Regions from separate parts of the Desulfosporosinus acidiphilus SJ4 genome, predicted to be linked through region 2. Evidence: riboswitches for the same ligand, from Rfam matches in the RefSeq annotation. Region 2 holds a riboswitch; each other region holds the start of a gene.

Region 1 (7,015 bases), 1.4 Mb from region 2:
AACGACCTTAGCTTTTAAACTAAGGCCGCTGTTTACATTTTATTTTAATTCATCCAACCACTGATAATACTCATTTTCTAATTCTATTACAGTAAACTTATTTCTTGCATCCCATAGCTGCTCATTAATGCTACATTTGTCTCCGTCACGAAGCAGGATAATCCTCATTGGTGCGTCCATAGAGACTCACTCCTTTAATGTTCTAAATCGGCTCTTGCGCTATAAAGTATAGTTTACCAAACGGGATGAGATTGGGTATTGTGATACAAGTTAAGTAAAGAATCAATAATTTGACTAAGTTTAATTACCTCCGGATCAATCAGAGATCTTTGGACCGCTATTCTGTTTAATTTTTCGCGCATCTCCTCAATCAAATATAATAGTTCATCTAAACTCATTCACTTCACCCCCAAAATATACATAATGTTACATACATTTTGTAATTATTAGAGCATTCGCCACATATATAAATATTCCTTCTTTGTAATTATAGTAATTTTTTCAAGTCCTACAATTTATAGTCTGAGATAGTTATTCATAATTATTCAAATAACAGTAAAAAACCCCACCGAAAGTGAGAGCATGCTTTTATATAACTATTCTCAACTTAAGCGACATCTCTCATGCTATAGTATACATTTAATAATAAATCGAGCCTCTGGCTAAGTTGAATAACTTCAGGGTCGACAAGTGGTTTATTTAACCCCAAAATATTTAATTTTCCTCGTAAAATCTCAATAGAATTCAGTATTTCTACAGCACTCATTCATCGTCTCACTCCCAATGGTATATTTTGGACATTATCTCAACACGATTGCTATTATATTCCGGGTGTTGATTCGTGTTGGTGACGGTGATGGGGTGGCATGTGACCTAGATTAGTAACATATCGTGATCCTGTATGACGTCGTTGATGGAATGCCACACGTTCTCTATTGTCGTTTGGAATTTTCTATCGTTGTTGCTGTGACTCTAAGGGGCACCAGCTGTTTATACAAGCCATGGGGCACCGAATAATGGAATCCATCGTATTCGACATGGTAGTTTGCTGGCGTTCTGCGCACGATGTAATCTGCATACTCAAATTGAGTGTAAGGTAATGATCGTAAAGCTGGTTTATCTAATGCCTCAAAAACACTTTGACGGTTGCCCTTACGTTTTTGAAAAGGCCGTTTGACCAATTCCTTTATACGATTTTGTATTTATATTTAAAGCCTCAAATCCAAAGAAACGTTTTCCACGTAGCCACTCTAAAAGCCAGATTTCCAACCAGCCTACGCTACTTTCTACCGGAGCCTTATCTTGAGGCTCACGAACCCTTGCTGGCAATATTGCCACTTCGTAGTGTTTAGCAAATTCCCAGTAAGACCGATTAATGGCCGGATCATAGTAACTGGGTTTTGTCGTGGCTGTTTTGCAATTATCCGGCACAATAACTCGTGGAATGCCGCCTAGATATCTGAGTGTATTGACATGCGCTAGAAGCCATTTATCTAATTTTTCATCAGGGAAGGCTTCAACGTATGGATAGGAACTGTCTCCAAGGGTTGCTACAAAGAAATGGGCTGTATGGGTTTCTCTGGTGGCGCTGTCAACAACACAATTCAAGGTGTCGCCCATCCAATCTACAAACAATTCTTTGCCTGGTTCGCGATTCTGCGCCATGATTACGTTTTTACCAGATTCATTCTTCCAGCTAAGATAACGTTGACAAAAGCGACTATAGCTTAATCCATTGGTATTTTCCGCTTTGTAATCTTCCCAGAGATATTGCAAATTCAGACGTTTATTCGCTTGCAATCGTTCATGGATACTGCGCCAATCTGGATCCTCTTTAAGGGAATGGCCATAACTGTCTGGATAGAGTAAGAGCTTGATTTCATCATTGGTCATTTTTTCAGCCACATCGTATCGAAGTTTACAATTTCGGCAGCGTTTCTGAATTTCTCCAACCGTGGATTTATCACATTTAACACTTTGAGCGATTTCTCTTTGAGAATAGCCATCTTCTATTAGTCTTAAGATTTCTAGAACTTTCACTGGTCCTTCACACCTCATTTTCTTCCTCCCGTAAACGTGCTAAAACACATTGTACAGGAGTTCAATATCGAGGTGCCGGTTTATTGGCTGGATGTTACAAGAACAGTGGCCGGATGCCGCAAGAATACTCACCGCCCTTGCTGTGGGTGGCTTTTAACCGTGCCACTCTATTTTAATACTACTGAAAGGAAAAACTCATATCGGGCTTGGATTATTCAAAAAAGCCCCCCCCGAGGTTCGGGAGGGAACTTTTCATTCTTGACTGGAATGTTTTAAGTATAAAATAGTTTTCATTTAGGTTTCTTTTCATTTGCTTATTTATAAGTTACAATAAATGTTATTTAGATAATTCACAAATGATTTCCATACCGATTATTTCCTATTGAAGATAATATCGACACAAATAATACTATAGAGTTTTAGCTATGGTATTTAGTTCTCCTGACATAGACGTTATTTCTTCGATACTCGCTGTAATCTCTTCCGAGGCAGCCGCTTGTCCTTGGCTAGCATCTAATGACCTATTGCTTTTCTCGCTAGCCTCTTCGACTTTCTGTTTGATTGTATCTGTTAGTTGCTTAATCTTTGGAACCGTACTTTTTGATTGTGCCGAAAGCTTCCTTATTTCTTCTGCCACTACTCCGAAACCCCGACCTGCATCACCTGCTCTTGCTGCTTCAATAGCAGCATTTAAACCCAACATCTTTGTTTCATCCGCAATTTCTTTTATAAAGTCGGATACTTCATTTATTTTTTCTGACACATTAATAATCTCTTTAATATCCGAGTTAAGATCTTCCTCATTTGAATGAATTTCCATAGCCGACGCCGATAGTTCTTCTATAGCAGCAGCAATACCAGTTAAACTGTTTTCGAGGTTCTCAGACATTTCACGTAATGTTCCAGCTGTTTTCTTTGGTGTAACAATCCCTATTGTGGCTACAATATCCCCATCCTCAACCAATGGATAATTGGCTACATTAAGCGGAACACCAACCCTTGAAGCATCAACGTCTTCGATTATTGGTTGTTTTGACTTAATAACTCGATAAGCTACATCTGCTTCGCTTAAATCCTTTCCAACTGTAATTGTCGGCATATCAAATTTCCGGGAAGGTTGAGTATAGGCAAACTTTGTTAGATCTGACATATATAAAAATGCTCCTTCATGGAACATTTCTGCTAAGATTGGAGCAAAATCGTTGAAAGCTGCTGCAACGGGATGGAGTTTAGGGAAAGCAATTGAAAAAGCCCCTACAGTATCGCCATTGTCATCAATTACTGGAATTGATACAATGGATACTCGTTTTCCGTAGACTGTTCGAGGAATATTTTGCGTTAATACCTTTTTTTCATGTATCGCTTGCATTGTAGTTGTATCGTCATTGAGCTTGTTTCCAACTGTAAAGATGTCCATTGCGAACGAATCAGATGCTTTTACCCATACAAAGGTGTCCTTCTCTACCAAGCCAAACACAACCCCACCGGGTATTAAATTAACCAAAAATTCAGCTAAAGTCTTACACGACTCAATACCTGCTAACGCTATCATAATTTTTTACCCCTATTCGTTGCTATTTGTTAGTACCTCTGTTTTAAATTTTAGGCCATCCAATAAAAGGATTAATCGGTCATCAATACGAGCTATTCCTTGAATACGATTACCGCCAAGACTCAATAACTCAGAACTAAGTTTTTCAATGGTTTCATCCTCTATTTTTATAACTTCTGAGACATCATCGACAATAATTCCTATCAATGAATTCTCTAAATCAAGGACGAGAAGACGGCTATCGGTACTTCTTTCTGTATGTGTAAACCCAAACCTCATTTTCAAATCGATGATTGGGACCACTTTACCTCTTAAATCGAATACACCTTCTACGTAGGAAGGCATATCAGGAATTATAGTGATCTGCTTAGGAATACGGATAATTTCTTGTGTGTGACCTATTTCAATGCCATATTCTTCTTCACCAAGTTTAAATACAACCAATTGTACAGAGCCCATCTTTATCACCTCCTTATAACTCTATTCCTTAATATAAAAGTCGCCAAACCAAAAAAGCTTGACAGCAAAAACATCACATAAACTATATTACAGGTAACTCAGCTATCTTCAATTCAATAGAAGACCCGTGGCTTTGCCTCCTGGTTTACACAAAGTTTGCCTTTGTCATTTTATTAGATGGCATTAAGCAATTATTGGGTTGAAATACCATTATTTTAAATTCTAACTAGCTCATTATCACTTGATATAGAACAGAGTATACTTTACACTTACGGTACTAAGTTGACTTTGAGTTGATTCTAGTACCAAAATAGTATATTGTCAATAAAAAGATAAATATGACGAATAAGAAAGAAGTGTTTCATATTAGTGCCGAAATACACGAAAGAATTTTAAAGATTGCGAAAGACATAATTGATACTGAAGGAATCAAATTCTTAACCATTTCAAGAATCGTAAGTAAATGTGAAATCAGCAGGAGAACATTTTATGAATCATTTACCTCTAAAGAAGATTTAATCAACGAACTTAAGGAAATCACCAATCGTTATGAATTTCCGTCCAATATCAGAAACGAACTAATTCTAAAGGCATTAGTTCTCTTCTCTCAAAATGGATATATAAATACCGATATGGAAACGATAGCTACATCTGTTGGTATCAAAAGAACCAGCATATATGCCTATTTCGAAAGTAAAGAAGATCTTCTTGAAAACTGCATTTTATATGAATTAGAAAAGAGAATGGCGTTTACAAAGGAGATTATCGAAAAATACAGCAACAACCCAATACATATTCTGAGAGAATACATCAGATACAATTGCAGGTATTCAAATAGCCCTACTTCTATATTAACTAGTCTAGCTAGAAGTTTTGCTCTGAATAATAAACGAATTGAAAAAGCTTATAACAACTTTATTGACTTCAGAATCAATAAAATTGTTGACCTCATAGAGGCCGGAATGAGCAAGGGGTTATTCAATAATAATCTTAACTCAATAAAAGCCGCCAAAGTCTATGTAACAATGTTCAATGGTTTAAGCCAAGGACCTTCTATTGACCTCATGTCTATTGAAGAACAATTATTTAAGATGTACTATACCTTTCTAATGAGTAGTTAAAATATAGATTACCAAATGCAACCAGTCTATTAGTTCCAATAGAAAACAAGGACACAAATTGTAATTTTTTACCTTACTTTTGTATTAATTTGTCCAACTATTAGAAATATTCATTTTCCAACATAATTTCGCATTTATCGGCATCACGAAGTAAGATTATTCACTCAGGTGCGTCCATATGTATTTCTACCCCGAGATTATGGCCAAGTCATTCTCTTGTTCGGCAAACGATTTTATCAAAGTCAGGTTCGACCAACATTTTGGGCCTAGCCCCTTATGCTTTTGTTTTCCTTCATTACTATCCTCTCCAAGAATGGATTTTTCAAAATTATAAGTTTTAAGGCACATAGAAAATGAACCACATGTTATGCATTCAAGCTTCTGTATATTAAAAAACAACTAATATTAATTGTAATTTAGAGATCATGGTAAAGACTTTCAATAAAATAGTATCCCAAAATATGGTAAATAATCATTAAATTCTATTAAGCGGCTTTTTTGAATTCTCACATTAGCTACATTAGGATTTGCATATAAAAATATAGATCGATGCACATTATATTAATCGATCGTGTTAAAAGGAGGTGATATTTCTAAATGCCAAAAGACAGATTTATTGCAGGAGGTATCGCGGGGCTTGTGGCAAGCGTTACCTGTGACATTGTGGGGATTATCTATAAATCATTAGGATGGACCGATAGAACTTTTAACGATTACGCGACAATTATACTTACGTATCAAGTTTATTCCAATGAAGGATTCTTTGGTCTAATCCTTTCAATAATTAGCCATGTAGCAGTATGTATGATCCTTGGGGTAATATTTGCTTACCTGATAAAGTTTACATCCAGTAATTATTTATATATCAAAGGATTAGGTTATAGTTTAGTAATTTGGTTATTACTTAACACATTTGGAACATTACTTAATCTTCCTCTATTTCGGAAAATGCCTTTGAACGTCGCATATGCAACACTATCTACAGCTCTAATATACGGGTTGATGGTTGCCTTGACTTTAAAGCTTATTGATAAAAAGATGCATTTACTATAGTACTGAAAGGAAACAACAACATATGCCTACATACTTTGTATATCCGATTTATACAATTGTTATATTTATACTTACCTATTCGATTGTTCCTAGACAGGAAATACGTTATCTAATACGTTTTGGCATTGTTTTTGGCACTATCCCCGATGCCGTGATGATTATCCTGTTTACAAAGATAATAGGCTTAGGTGGTTACATCAATTTTGGCCCTTTTGCTTTCAAAGGAATCCCTATCTTTCCTCTAATTGCTTGGGCCATATATTACGTTTTGTATTTATATTTATTACCTAGAGAAAAACCATGGATTGATATTTTTCCAATTACAGCAGCCTTTTTCAGTGTCCTCTTTTCAAACATCCTACAGAACCTTGGAATCTTTAAGTGGAACTGGGGAACTTTTATTGTCCCCTCAATTATTTATCTTTTTTGGCATATAACTGTTACGTGGATATACATTAAAACTCGTTCAAAAAGTTAAAAGCATATCTGCCCTTATGAAACTGCTTCATACTTTATTTCAGAAATGGACTATGCCCCCACCGAAAGTGAGAGCATGCTTTTATATAACTATTCTCAACTTAAGCAACATCTCTCATGCTATAGTATACATTTAATAATAAATCGAGCCTCTGGCTAAGTTGAACAACTTCAGGGTCTACAAGTGACTTAATTGACCCTAAAGTATTTAATTTTCCTCGTAAAATCTCAATAGAATTCAGTATTTCTACAGCACTCATTCATCGTCTCACTCCCAATGGTTGGTTTAGACATTATCTTAACGCAATTGATA
Region 2 (7,015 bases):
GCGAAAAGGAAAGGATATTCACGAGTTCGCCAAAATTGCAGCTGTAGCAGATATTTATGACGCATTAACCAGTGAACGGCCACACCGCAACCATTGGGCGCCGTCAGAAGCCTTGGAATATATTTATTCCATCGCCGGCAGCCATCTGGAGGTAGATATCGTGACCAAATTTGCCCGCAGTATCGCGCCATATCCTCTGGGTTCCTTTGTTCAATGCTCTAATGGCATGAAAGGTTATGTCGTTGACAATATAATTAACCCTCATCGTCCTGTCTTACAAGTAGGGAAAAATAGGATTGATCTGAACACCAAATTCAATATAACAATTACGGACATTATGTTTTAGGACTATTAGCTGAAATGTCAAAAGGAGTTCTAATGATTTCTCTGAGGATAAATCATTAGAACTCCTAATTAGTTTCTAATCTTTCAAAATCTATCGTGCGAATCGTCTTGACTATTCATTGTAAATGGTGCCTCAGGACGGAATCGAACCGCCGACACGAGGATTTTCAGTCCTCTGCTCTACCGACTGAGCTACCGAGGCAGATATAGATATGGTGACCCGTACGGGATTCGAACCCGTGTAACCGCCGTGAAAGGGCGATGTCTTAGACCGCTTGACCAACGGGCCATTTCTGAGAGTATAATTCCCTTGTGCGATGCCTTAAGGAATCTCGCTCACAGATATGAATTGTACAGGAAACCTAGTCGGGTGTCAAGTACTCTTTAAAACTCCTAACAACTATAAGCGATATTCTTCTAGTGATATTTCTTGTCAGGCCCAAGTACTTTGATCACAGACCTCACCTTTATTGATTAGACATTAAATTTCTTCAGCGCAGCTTGCAGTTCTTCTGCCATAGTAGACAGGAACTTACTGGAAGAAGCAATTTCCTGAACAGAAGCAGTTTGTTCCTCTGTAGCCGCAGAAACAGTCTGAGTTTGATCGGTAATAATGCGACTCGTATCAAAGACTTCGGAGACTGAGGCAACAATCCGTTCATTGCCCAAGGCCATTTGTTGAATCTCCCCTGAAATTTCTCCAACTTGAGTTGTTACATCCTCAATTAAAGTCGAAATTTCTTTGAATGCTTGACCAGCTGTTTCAGCGACCTCAGTACCCAATTTTACCTGATGAGTTCCTTCGTTGATTGACAAAACAGCCTTTTGCGTATCTTGTTGGATTTCATGAATTAATGCAGCAATTTGTTGCGAAGCTTCCTGGGATTGTTCGGCTAATTTACGCACTTCGTCAGCGACAACAGCAAATCCTTTACCTTGCTCACCGGCTCGAGCTGCCTCAATTGCAGCATTTAAGGCAAGCAAATTTGTTTGCGCAGCTATCCCCGAAATCGTATCAACAATTTGTCCGATTTCCTTGGAACGCTCACCTAAGGTCATAACGACTTCTGCCGAACCGGTTACGGTCTGGTCAATCGTCGCCATTTGTTGAATTGTCTTGTCAATTGCAGCACTTCCTTCTGAAGCTGAAAGGGCTGTTTTCTCCGAAGATCTTACAACCACCTTAGCATTTTCAACCATTTGCTGAATTCCGGCTGACATCTGTTCAACAATAGCTGACGATTCATTCATCGCATTCAGCTGCTTTTCAGCTCCTTGCGAGACTTCCATAATGGCTGCTGCAACTTGACTGGAAGCTTGTGCGGATTGTTCTGCGCCGGCGCTAAGTTGCTGCGATGATGCTGCCACTTGGGCAGCAGAGGAAGATACTTGTTTTACCAGTTGGTTCAAGTTATCTACCATAGTGTTAAAAGCTCTGCCAAGCTTTCCCAATTCGTCTTTTGCGCTGGTATCAAACTTTTTAATATTAAGGTTTCCTTTTGCAATTTCTTCGGCTGTCTCTGCCACGTCGTTTATCTGTTTTGAAATCTTATTGCTCAGAACTGTGCCCAATACTAAGGCGACTCCGAAAGCTAAAATCATTGAAACAATGGTCGAAATGACACTTACTTGCCCTGCTTTAACGACCTCTTGTTGCTTAACTGCCACAAGCTTGTCCATATCATCAACCCAGTTGCCTGTCCCAATTACCCAGTTATAAGGTTTAAATAACAGGGTGTAGCCTCGCTTCGGGAGAGGCTGCGTTTGATTCGGCTTGGCAAAAGTATAATCAGTATACCCGCCATCCGGTTTTGACCCATTGGCAATCATTTCTTTGATAAAATATTTACCCTGAGTGTCCTGTGCGTTAAGACGGGATTTGCCCTCGGACTCGACTCTTCCGAGAAGAACTACATTTATTCCTTCAGTCGTATCGATCCAGAAATAATTACCATTGTCAAACCGAAGTTGCCTAACTAAATCGGCTGCCGTAGTTTTGGCTTGTTCCGGTGTTAATTCTCCTTTTTGTTGCTTATTATACTCTTCCTGAACCAGGCTATAGGCCGTTTGCACCTCCAGCTTAATCTGCCTGTCAAATTGTTCGTACAAAGTCGTACGATATTGAGCTATATTGCTTTGTTCCGTCGTAATGACGCTATAAATATTATAGCCGCCAAGGATGAGCCCCATAATTAATGTAGTAACTAACAAGAGTAGGAGAATACGATATTTGATTTTTGTCAACCTCAACATCCTTCCTTTAAGTTCATAGATTGATTCAATAAAAAACAAAATCGCCATTCGATAGGAATGGCGACTAAGTCCTCTTTAGTAACTCGGCCATCATCCTTATTTGGAGACCCGTAGCTTTGCGTCCCTAGCTCACGCTAGGTTTGCTCTTTTCAAGTGTCCTTTGCTTCATATGAATTTAAATCAATGCAATACCTATATGGTGAAGTCATCCAAAGCATCACAAAGATTGTCTGAACTTGGAAGACCAGACTGATGACCATCTATCAAATATCCCTGTATTCTCACTCAAAAACTCTTATGAGTTACGACAGAAACAATGGTGAGCCATCCGCGACTCGAACGCGGGACACCCTGATTAAAAGTCAGGTGCTCTACCGACTGAGCTAATGGCTCAAAAAGACCTATGTTTCGTATAAAATGTTACAGGAAAGTTCTAAATGTGTCAAGATTCTTTTCTTTATTACATATTTAGAAGATTGTACCACGCACAATAGTTTGTTCCCGCCCGGGCCCTACGGCTATTAAGGTTGCATTAACACCCGTCAGCTTTTCGATCCGCTTAATATAATTTTGAGCAGCCTCTGGCAATTCTTCAAAGCGTCGAACTTTGGTTAAATCCTCCTGCCAACCAGGCAGCTCCTCATAAACCGGCTGACAGTTCTCAAATATCTTTTGGCTTTGGGGAAACTCATAAATTACTTCGTTATTAACCCGATAGCCAACACAAATCTTTAAGGTCTTAAGTCCCGTAAGGACATCGAGTTTTGTAACAGCAAAATCTGAAATTCCGCTGACACGTGCCGCATAGCGTGCAATCAACGCATCGAACCAGCCACAGCGGCGAGGGCGGCCTGTTGTGGTGCCAAATTCATGGCCATTTGCCCGCATTTCTTCTCCTATCTCATCTAAAAGTTCCGTAGGAAAAGGTCCTTCTCCCACGCGAGTTGTATAAGCTTTAATGACACCAACGACTCGATCAATGCGTGTCGGCCCAACGCCTGCCCCGATACATGCTCCCCCGGCGATAGGATTAGAGGAGGTAACGTAGGGATAGGTTCCATGATCTATGTCTAACAAGGTACCCTGAGCACCTTCAAATAGTACTTTTTCCCCGGTTCGCAGGCAATCGTCAATGGCTAAAGAGCTGTCAGTAACCATGGGACGGATTTTTTCAGCATAACCTAAGTAAGTTTGGTAGATATCTTCAAATTTCATGGGTTCTTTGCCGTAAACTTTAACTAAAAGGTTATTTTTTTCTTCTAAATTACGGTGCAGTTTCTCAGCAAATTCTTCATTATCGAGGAGATCGATAACCCGGATACCAACCCGCGAGGCCTTATCCATGTAAGCCGGGCCGATACCGCGTTTTGTCGTTCCGATTTTATTATTTCCCCGGCCCTCTTCTTCGAGACCGTCCAGGACCAGGTGATAAGGCATAATCACGTGAGCATTGCTGCTGATTAGAAGTTTACCGGTTTTGATACCCCGTTCTTCTAAATAATTTAATTCTTCCAACAAAACCTTGGGATCAATAACTACACCATTGCCAATAACACATGTCTTATCTTCATAAAGTATCCCTGAGGGAATTAAGTGTAGTTTGAACTCTTCGCCATTGGTTACAACGGTATGCCCGGCATTATTACCTCCCTGATAGCGAACAACCATATTTGCCTTTTCAGCTAAGAAATCCGTAATCTTTCCTTTTCCTTCGTCTCCCCATTGCGAACCAATTAATACAACACCAGCCATAAATAATTCCTCCCGTCTTTCAATCAAATAACATATTATCCCAGATCATAATTATTTTACTCTAAACCCATACGTTTAAAAATATCATCGACATGTTGGAGATGATAACTCAAGTCAAAGAGTCCCTGAAGTTTGTTTTTGCTCAAATAATTGGCAATCCTTTTATCTTCAGAAACAACCTCGATGAAATCTTTTCCCTGATCCCAGGCTTGAAAAGCATCCTGTTGAACCCAGGCGTATGCTTCTTCCCGCATACACCCTTGTTCTACCAACGCCAGGAGAACTCGCTGAGATGACGTTAGACCATAAGTCTTTTGTAAATTTCGTTTCATTTGCTCTCCGCGAATCTTCAGTCCCGAAATAATTCGAGTCATCTGCCTAAGCATATGATCAAGGAGCAGACAGCTGTCCGGCAAAATAACCCGTTCAACGGAACTGTGAGTCATATCTCTTTCATGCCAAAGTGCCATATTTTCCATGGCCGCTAAAGCATTACCTCTTATAAGTCTTGCCATCCCGCTTACCTGTTCACAAACAATGGGATTCCGCTTATGCGGCATTGCCGAAGAGCCTTTTTGCCCTTCAGCAAAGGGTTCCTCCACTTCAAGGATATCTGTGCGCTGCAAATTGCGAATTTCCGTAGCAATCTTTTCTAAGGAACCGGCAATTAAAGCGAGAGTGGTCATAAAATGAGCATGCCGGTCTCGCTGTAAAATCTGATTACTCACTAAAGCTCTTGTCAACCCTAAGTACTTACATACAGCTTCTTCCACCTCTGGAGATACATTAGCATAGGTTCCAACCGCACCAGATATTTTTCCTGCACTTACTGATAAAATTGCCTGATCCAGACGTTCCTCCTGACGATCCAGTTCGGCGATCCATAAAGCTAATTTTAGGCCAAAAGTCAAGGGTTCTGCGTGAATACCATGTGTCCGTCCCACCATGACGGTATATTTGCTTTCTAAAGATCTTTTGGCTAAAGCTTCCCTTAAATCACGAAGATCTTTCTTCAGCAACAGTCCGGAATCTCTCAGAACAAGGCTTAAGGCCGTATCTTTTACGTCAGACGAGGTTAAACCTAAATGCAAGTATTTGCCCGCTTCTCCGATCTCCTCGACAACCGCCTGCAAAAAGGCGATCAGATCATGCCTGACGATGGCTTCGATTTCTAGAATTCGTTTCGGATTAACTTTCGCTGAACGTCTGATTGCCTCCATAGCTTCAAGAGGAATTTCTCCCCGCTTTGTCATTACTTCGGCAACTGCAAGTTCAACCTCTAACCAACGCTCGTATTCATAGCCGTCTTTCCATAGCTTTCCCATTTCGGGGTGTGTGTATCGTTCCAGCAACAACATTCGCCCCCTTTTGATATCTTCTCTATAATGACCGCTAAATATTGCTTAAAAGCTTTAAAATTAGTCAACGCTTATCATATCAATACAGATTACTCAGTGAAACTACAGATGAGTTAACCCCATCTGTAGTCAAAATAACGTCTTATTTATGATTCTTTAGATACAATGTCTCTCCCCACGACAATCCCTGTTGCAGAGGCCTGCATCAATCCGCGTGTAATCCCAGCCCCGTCTCCAATAGTATAAAGATTAGGAATAGCTGTTTCAAAATTGTTCTTAACTTTAACCTTTGAAGAATAGAATTTTACCTCAACTCCATAAAGCAACGTATTTTTCGAATACATCCCCGGAGCAATCTTATCGAATGCCCTGAGAGTTTCAGTTAAAGACGTCAAATACCTTGCAGGCAGAACATAACTGAGATCCCCTGGCACCGCTGATAAAAGTGTCGGGATCGTTGTCGACTTGCGAAGACGACTGTCTGTTGTTCTTCTCCCTTGAATAAGATCGCCTAACCGTTGAACCATAACTCCTCCGCCGGTCAGCATATTAGCTAATCTAGCGATGTATCGTCCGTACTCAATGGGTTGATTAAAGGGTTCCGTAAAATGAGTGGAAACCAACAAAGCAAAATTCGTGTTTTTCGTCTTTTTAGCAGCGTCGGCATAACTATGACCATTCACAACTGCGATTCCGCCGTCATAATGTTCTTCAGAAACAACTCCTCCGGGATTGACACAGAAACTCCTGGTTTTAAGGTCAAACGTATCTGAATAATAAACGAGCTTTGCTTCATATAACTCTTTTGTCAAATGATCCATAACCGAGTTCGGAACTTCTACGCGAACTCCGATATCGATCTCGTTATTTTCAGTGACTACTCCTAAACGGACAGTTTGAGCAGTAAGCCAGTTAGCCCCCCCTCGTCCGGGTGCAGCAACAACATAGCGTGCTGATACTTCATCAAGCTCAGATTTATCACGGCGTTGAATGACCGCCCCTTGGACACCTGAGGGATCTGCCAGAATATCTTTGACTTCAGCAAGTTCCCAGAATTCAGTATTTGTCTCGGTCATTAAATGATGATACATGCCTTTCAAAACCTCATAGGCCAACTCAGTTCCTAAATGCCGTACGGGGCAATGAATTAATTGAATATTATGCCGGGATGCATCATATTGGATTTCCTCGACCCGGCGAGTATCCAGACCATAGACCCTTTCCTGAGCTCCAAATTGACGGTATATAGAGTCCGCATAGTCAATCAGTGATTGTGCTTGATCTTCCCTCATGTATTCCGTCAGACG
Region 3 (7,015 bases), 390 kb from region 2:
CCTCTCTGGCCATTTACCTATGCTATTGGAGGATTTCGTGAAGCCATTGGAGGTCCGATCTGGGGTAACGTGATAAATTACGCCGCCGCTTTGTTGGGTTTTAGCGTCGTTTTCTTGTGTTTGGCAATTCTAAAGAAGCCGTTCCACAAAGTGACGGAATTTGTGGAACGAAAATTCAGAGAAACCGGACTATAGCTGTTCAGGAAAACCTTCCTCCTGGTTTCGTACTCTCCTCCATATATAATTGCCTAGAAACTTTTAAATACCTATTTGCTAATTAAGAGCTATCTTCAAGAAGATTAAGAAGTTATAACATGACTCGATTAAGGACAATACTAAATTGGTTACTATAACAAGGTGCGCAGATGGAGGGACTGGCAGATAGTTAATGGCGAGGGGATAAAAGGGAAGGACTGGTGATCAATGGGAGACCAACATAATCTTCGCAAATACGGATTGACCGCTCTTATTACGCTGGTTTTCATAATTTTAATTGCAGCTTTTTTTTACTATGACCGGCGGAATCAGATTTCTGATATTATTCAAGCTTGGGGCATCTGGGGAGTTGCTTTCGCGATTTTATTGATGACAGCAATTTGTATGACTCCGATTCCCTCTGAAGGACTTGTTGTCATGTTTTTGAAAATCTTCGGAGTGTATGAAGGGGTTTTTTTTGCCTGGATTGGTTCTACGTTAAGCTCTCTGGTTATCTTTATTCTAGTGCGCTTCTATGGCCAAACCTTATTGAAAAAGCTTATTTCCCCGGAACGGTTCAAAACGGTCGACAACTGGGTTGAAGGCAAAGGGTCGTTCGGTTTATTGGTGGCTCGGCTTCTTCCTATACCAGCCTTTGCGGTGAATTATATAGCGGGAGCTATGCCCTCAATGAAGCTCTGGACCTATCTCTGGACTGCTGCGGTTTCTATGATTCCCTATTACGTAGGGACTGCTCTTGTTTTCACAGGTATTGCACGAGCGACTTGGCTTTGGCTTGTATTAGGTATATGCGCTCTAGTTTTATTCTGGGGAACGGGATATTTTCTAAACAAGAGGAAAGCTGCAATTTAAGAAGGTGTCCCATTTTTCGACAAAATAATTAATCGAGCCCCCTTAAAATTTTCCTTTGCTGCGTAAGTAATAATAGTACGTACTAAAGACAAAGAAAAGGGGAATTATAACAACATGATTAACAAACAGCAGCATATGAAAAAGAAAATGGTTTTCGCTTTGACGTTAGCATTATTAACTCTTCCTGTGGGTTCAAGCCTAACACTTGCAGATACCGTTTCTTCTTCGTCTGCAACGACAGGAACTACAACGGTCGCACCTCCTTTGAATCCGACTGTACCCACAACCGTATCTCCTGCGACTTCAGATTCTACAACATCTTCTTCCATCACGATCCCGCCCGTTGTTGACAGCAATGGCAACACCGTTGCACCTGAAAACTGGTTTACAGATCTCATAGGTAAAATTCAGCTCCTATTAACTTTTAATCCAATCAATAAGGCTTCAATTGAAGAACACCATGCTTTGGCAAAATTGGCTGAAGCTAATAAACTACTGCAGCAAGGAAAGCCGGATGCCGCTGAAGCCTCTTTGTCTCAATATACGGATAAAATTACACAAGCCCAGAATTTTATTAATCAAGTTAAAGATCCAAATTCTCAGGAAGCTAAAACTCTGGCAATAGCCTTATCTAACGTGAATACTAACAATATTAAGGTGTTAAGCGGTTTATTAGATAAGCTTCCTCCTCAAGCGGCCCAGAGGCTGGCTCTAAATATTGTAAGTTCTATGGAAAAGGCTGTTTCAAAAGCATCTTCTGCATCTAATACAACTACCACTGCACCTGCTGCTGCATCAACGTCTCAAACAACTGCTGACCCTGCTGCCGTGAATTCTAATACTACAAGTACTTCAGCGGTTACAAGCAATACCAAGGCTTTAGAAAAGCAAGCCGATACAGCTTTAGAAAACTTTAAGAAATCCCTGAAACAAAAGAAAACGCTACCTCGGGATGATCAAGACCAGGATGAGGATAATCATGGGACTCAACAAGTTCAGATTGCTCCGCAAGCTTCAGTAACCCGAGGAACCATGATGACGATAAAAGGTTCGGCAAATTCAGAGCATCGCGATGAGGCAAAGGGTAAGAACGGAAAAGAAAACCATCGGGACGATTAATCAACCACAGAGAAAGTTCCCTGAATTAGGTTGGCTCTGAGAAATTGTTCCCAAGCAATTGTCCATAAATCTCCCACACCACACTGAGGGTGCGGGAGATTTGTCGTACTATTAGAAAGTATAACCTTCGGTTGTATACTGCAAGAAGCATTAATTCGTGCGAAGACAGTGTCTTCGAGCGCCAGCTAAGTTTTCTTTACGGAATGGTTCTCGGACTTGGATAAACCATGGTATACTGGTGTCCAAGACTTAGACCTTTAAGGAGGAACACCTTTGAGCAGAGCTAAACCAAATCAGAATGACCTGCGTCGTTCCATTGGATATAATATGATCACCTTTATGAGTGTTTTCATTTTTTTGCCGATCATTTGGTTTATTCATCTGTTTTCCAACGATCCGGGTTTATATTGGCGTTGGGGCATAAGCTCGGCAGTCCTTGTCCTAATCAATGTCGTCTTCTACTATTGGGAATATCCAAAGGATTGGCTGAAGAATTTGTTCGCTCTCATTGGAATTGATCTGATCATATTGCTTTTAGAGTATTTTTGGCTGCTGCAGAGCATGGGGTAAACATAGGGGCGGATACTTAGTACTTGCCTTCCCGTGAGATTTATGATATGATACCATTCGTTATATGATTATATGACATGCGGGAGTGGCGGAACTGGCAGACGCACTGGATTTAGGTTCCAGCGGGCAACCGTGCAGGTTCAAGTCCTGTCTCCCGCACCATAATTTGTCTGTAAACCCGCATTTCATGCGGGTTTAACTTTTTTTAGAGGCTTTTTAAGCCTCATTTTTGACCAAATACATAAAAAGAAGGCATGATCAAGTTCGTTCAGGTAGTTGGTCATATTTTCATCAATTCGCTGGAGCTTCTTAGTTAAGATTTTTTTTGTTATACATTTTCTTTCGCCCATAAACCGCCCGGAATTTCGAACCATCGACGGCAATCAGCTCGCGTTCGTAGAGTTTCAGGTCGATATATACTTTGACAAACGCCTTAAAGACATATTTAATAGCCTTTGCATTATTTTTGCGAAAGTAAGGCTTATGGCACAAGGGTTTGTGGGATTTTAAATTAGAATTTGAAAGGGATTTATGGGCAAATCTAGCGAAGTTGGTTTTAGTAATCCAGCGGAGTACTGAATGAGATTTCGTTAATTTAAAAAAATAGTATCCTTCTTTTAACCGTTTGGATTTAGACGGGCTAAAAGGAGGATTTTTTGTGTCTATACGAATCAAAAACTTAATAAGGATTTTTGATGGGAAGATGTCTAATATTTTCTTAGCCATGAAGAAAGCACTGAGGCGCAAAAAAGCAACAATTAATGGTGTGGTTAATTTCGCTAATTAGTCAGGTAACTGCAACATTGATTTCAAGATTAATTTATGTTAGATCAACCATCGAAACTCCTAATTTGCAGAAATTAGCTATTCCCCTATTGATTATTCTTTGTAACTTGTTAATGCTCTAAATTTCGACAGAATATTCAATTTGCAGATGTTACAATAAGGCAGATAAGGATTTTAGACTAGCAGCAAAGGCAAACTTGGCGAAGGCCAAGGACGCAAAGCTATGGGTCTTCCAGTCATTGCTGATGATTGCCAAGCTACCGAACAGTAAGGAAATTGGCCGCTATTGTTTAAATAGTGACTATTTATATTAAGAGAAGGTGAGGAGAATATATTGAGAAAATTACTACTTGGGTTAATAGTATTATTGAGTATATTCGCATTTCCAGGTGTGACATTGGCAGATACAATGCAAACAGCGGCAAATTTGACTGACCTTCAAAGCTTAATCTATCAGGATATGGTAGACAGAGAGACTCCTTTTGAAATTAAGTATACGGGAGATGTCCAAACATTAGAAAACGGGAACCTAATGTCTACGATGAATAAAGCGTCTACTCAAGATGATTATCTTGCTCTTTCTTTCTCAGATATACAATATAACGCAAATGTCATAAGTAAATATGATACTGTTTTAACCTTCACGGTAAGCTACATTACGACAAAGGCTGAGGAGGACTTTGTTACTAGTCAAGCACAATCCATAGTATCAAGCATTATTACTCCTGGCATGACTCCTGACGAAAAGGAAAAAGCGATTCACGATTACATAACGAGTCACGTATCTTATGATTACAGTCTTCAATATCATAGCGCATATGATGCTTTAACATATGGGAGAGCTGTATGTCAAGGATATGCTATGTTAATGGAAAAAATGCTGAATGACGCAGGAATTAAAACGATAATAATTAAGGGCTATCTCAATGGTAATCAGCCGGAGGATTTTCATGCCTGGAATATGGTTCAACTTAATGGATTTTGGTATCAAGTTGATGCGACAAATGACGGTGTCCTAAATAATTTGTTTTACAATGTTACTGACATATTTTTGTCACAACATGGTTTTACTTGGGATAAAACAAAATTTCCACAAGCAGCAACTCTATATTCATCATCAGGTTCAGTCATTGGCATAGCTCTCAGCAAAACAATGGATACAATTGCAGTTGGAAGCAACGATACTTTAGTTACAACCATTACCCCCAGTAATGCGACCAATCAAGCCGTTACGTGGAAATCAAGTAATCCTTCGGTGGCAACGGTTGACCAGAACGGTAAGGTTTTAGCGATTAATGGTGGAACGGCAACAATTACTGTTACAACTCAAGACGGTAATAAATCTGCCTCTTGTCACGTTACTGTCCCTAATTCTGCGACAAACATAGCCTTGAGTCCTGCAAGCACAACCATCGATGTAGGATTTACAAAATCGTTAAGCGTTGTGTTTAGGCCGAGTGCTACAACGGACAAAAAAGTTACGTGGTCATCAGATAACACTTCTGTGGCTGCTGTAGATACTAACGGTAATGTAAAAGGCATTGCAGATGGTAGTGCTAATATTACTGCAAAAAGTGATGACGGAGGATTTGTCGCAACGTGTGCAGTAACGGTTCAAACGGGCGTTACGAAAATAGTCCTTAGTAAGACGACAGACACCATCAATGTTGGAAACAACGATACTTTGGTTGCCGCTATTACTCCCAGTAATGCGACCAGTCAAGCCGTTACCTGGAAATCAAGTAATCCTTCGGTGGCAACGGTTGACCAGAACGGTAAGGTTGTTGCTGTTAAGACGGGAACAACAGTAATTTCAGTTGCGGCTCAAGACGGCAATAAAGTTGCCTCTTGTCAAGTAACTGTTCCCAACTTAGCGTCAAGCATTGCCTTGAATCTCACAAGTACAACCATCGATGTAGGATTTACACAATCGTTAAAACGTTGTATTTACACCAAGCAATACGACGGATAAAAAGGTTACATGGTCATCGGATAATACTTCAGTGGCAACAGTAGACGCTTATGGACGGGTAAAAGGAATTGCTTTGGGTAGTGCCAATATTACTGCAAAGAGTGATGACGGAGGACTTTCCGCAACGTGTGCAATAACGGTTCAAACGGGCGTTACGAAAATAGTCCTTAGTAAGACGGCAGACACCATCAATGTTGGAAACAACGATACTTTGGTTGCCACCATTACTCCCAGTAATGCGACCAATCAAGCCGTTACCTGGAAATCAAGTAATCCTTCGGTGGCAACGGTTGACCAGAACGGTAAGGTTGTTGCTGTTAAGACGGGAACAACAGTAATTTCAGTTGCGACTCAAGACGGCAATAAAGTTGCCTCTTGTCAAGTAACTGTTCCCAACTTAGCGTCAAGCATTGCCTTGAATCTCACAAGTACAACCATCGATGTAGGATTTACACAATCGTTAAACGTTGTATTTACACCAAGCAATACGACGGATAAAAAGGTTACATGGTCATCGGATAATACTTCAGTGGCAACAGTAGACGCTTATGGACGGGTAAAAGGAATTGCTTTGGGTAGTGCCAATATTACTGCAAAGAGTGATGACGGAGGACTTTCCGCAGCGTGTGCAGTAACGGTTCAAACGGGCGTTACGAAAATAGTCCTTAGTAAGACGACAGACACCATCAATGTTGGAAACAACGATACTTTGGTTGCCGCTATTACTCCCGGTAATGCGACCAATCAAGCCGTTACCTGGAAATCAAGTAATCCTTCGGTGGCAACGGTTGACCAGAACGGTAAGGTTGTTGCTGTTAAGACGGGAACAACAGTAATTTCAGTTGCGACTCAAGACGGCAATAAAGTTGCCTCTTGTCAAGTAACTGTTCCCAATTTAGCTAAAGGTATCTCAGTTAATCCCGATATTACAACAGTTAACATTGGTGTAACGAAAACATTAAGTGTTACTTTTAGGCCAAGTGATACTACCGATAAAAAAGTTACATGGTCATCGGATAACCCCTCCGTGGCAACGGTAGATGCTTATGGTCGCGTTAAAGGAATAGCTGAAGGGAGTGCTAATATCACAGCAACTTCAGAAGACGGAGGATTTACCTCAACTTGTGCGTTACTCGTTCAAACAGGCGTTACGAAGATCACGCTTAATAAGACATCAGATATCGTTAAAGTTGGAAACAGTGATACCTTAGTGGCAACCATCACACCGAGCGATGCAACAAACCAAAACTTTACCTGGAAATCAAGCAACCCTTCAGTAGCAACGGTTGATACTAATGGGAACGTTACCGCAATTAAACCAGGAAGAGCAGTTATTACGGTAACGAGTGAAGATGGAAACAAGACTGCTTCATGTAGTGTTACAGTTATTTATTTGTCTTAAACGTTTTATCGATACGAAAAGATATGTTAGCTTCCAATATGGAGACTTTCCGGACAATCTGACCATTCGCAAAAATGTAAAATCCGCTTGACATCAAT

Evidence for each region. A riboswitch is a leader RNA that binds a small molecule or an ion and turns the genes downstream of it on or off. The one in region 2 is predicted to bind cyclic di-GMP.
Region 1: another riboswitch for cyclic di-GMP. It lies ahead of DESACI_RS06105 (chemotaxis protein CheW); the one in region 2 lies ahead of DESACI_RS22320 (methyl-accepting chemotaxis protein).
Region 3: another riboswitch for cyclic di-GMP. It lies ahead of DESACI_RS23275 (Ig-like domain-containing protein); the one in region 2 lies ahead of DESACI_RS22320 (methyl-accepting chemotaxis protein).

The regions. Positions count from the first base shown of each region.
Region 1 is NC_018068.1:1,350,816-1,357,830, reverse strand. Features, by position in the region: gene DESACI_RS24755 (hypothetical protein) at 40-180, opposite strand; gene DESACI_RS23490 (aspartyl-phosphate phosphatase Spo0E family protein) at 234-398, opposite strand; gene DESACI_RS23485 (aspartyl-phosphate phosphatase Spo0E family protein) at 608-766, opposite strand; gene DESACI_RS25730 (Mu transposase domain-containing protein) at 933-1,181, opposite strand; gene istA (IS21 family transposase) at 1,153-2,058, opposite strand; gene DESACI_RS06110 (methyl-accepting chemotaxis protein) at 2,450-3,592, opposite strand; gene DESACI_RS06105 (chemotaxis protein CheW) at 3,605-4,051, opposite strand; cyclic di-GMP riboswitch class I at 4,141-4,222, opposite strand; gene DESACI_RS22980 (TetR/AcrR family transcriptional regulator) at 4,390-5,172, shown strand; gene DESACI_RS06095 (hypothetical protein) at 5,770-6,225, shown strand; gene DESACI_RS23480 (aspartyl-phosphate phosphatase Spo0E family protein) at 6,804-6,962, opposite strand.
Region 2 is NC_018068.1:4,884,310-4,891,324, forward strand. Features, by position in the region: gene DESACI_RS23320 (HD-GYP domain-containing protein) at 1-346, shown strand, start outside; tRNA gene DESACI_RS22310 (tRNA-Phe) at 472-547, opposite strand; tRNA gene DESACI_RS22315 (tRNA-Glu) at 559-634, opposite strand; gene DESACI_RS22320 (methyl-accepting chemotaxis protein) at 820-2,589, opposite strand; cyclic di-GMP riboswitch class I at 2,673-2,753, opposite strand; tRNA gene DESACI_RS22325 (tRNA-Lys) at 2,916-2,991, opposite strand; gene DESACI_RS22330 (adenylosuccinate synthase) at 3,067-4,350, opposite strand; gene purB (adenylosuccinate lyase) at 4,407-5,702, opposite strand; gene DESACI_RS22340 (NAD(P)/FAD-dependent oxidoreductase) at 5,855-7,015, opposite strand, start outside.
Region 3 is NC_018068.1:4,495,944-4,502,958, reverse strand. Features, by position in the region: gene DESACI_RS20730 (YhgE/Pip domain-containing protein) at 1-195, shown strand, start outside; gene DESACI_RS20725 (TVP38/TMEM64 family protein) at 424-1,068, shown strand; gene DESACI_RS20720 (DUF5667 domain-containing protein) at 1,183-2,187, shown strand; gene DESACI_RS20715 (hypothetical protein) at 2,461-2,757, shown strand; tRNA gene DESACI_RS20710 (tRNA-Leu) at 2,837-2,919, shown strand; gene DESACI_RS25605 (hypothetical protein) at 3,416-3,544, shown strand; cyclic di-GMP riboswitch class I at 3,724-3,808, shown strand; gene DESACI_RS23275 (Ig-like domain-containing protein) at 3,911-5,515, shown strand; gene DESACI_RS20700 (Ig-like domain-containing protein) at 5,547-6,917, shown strand.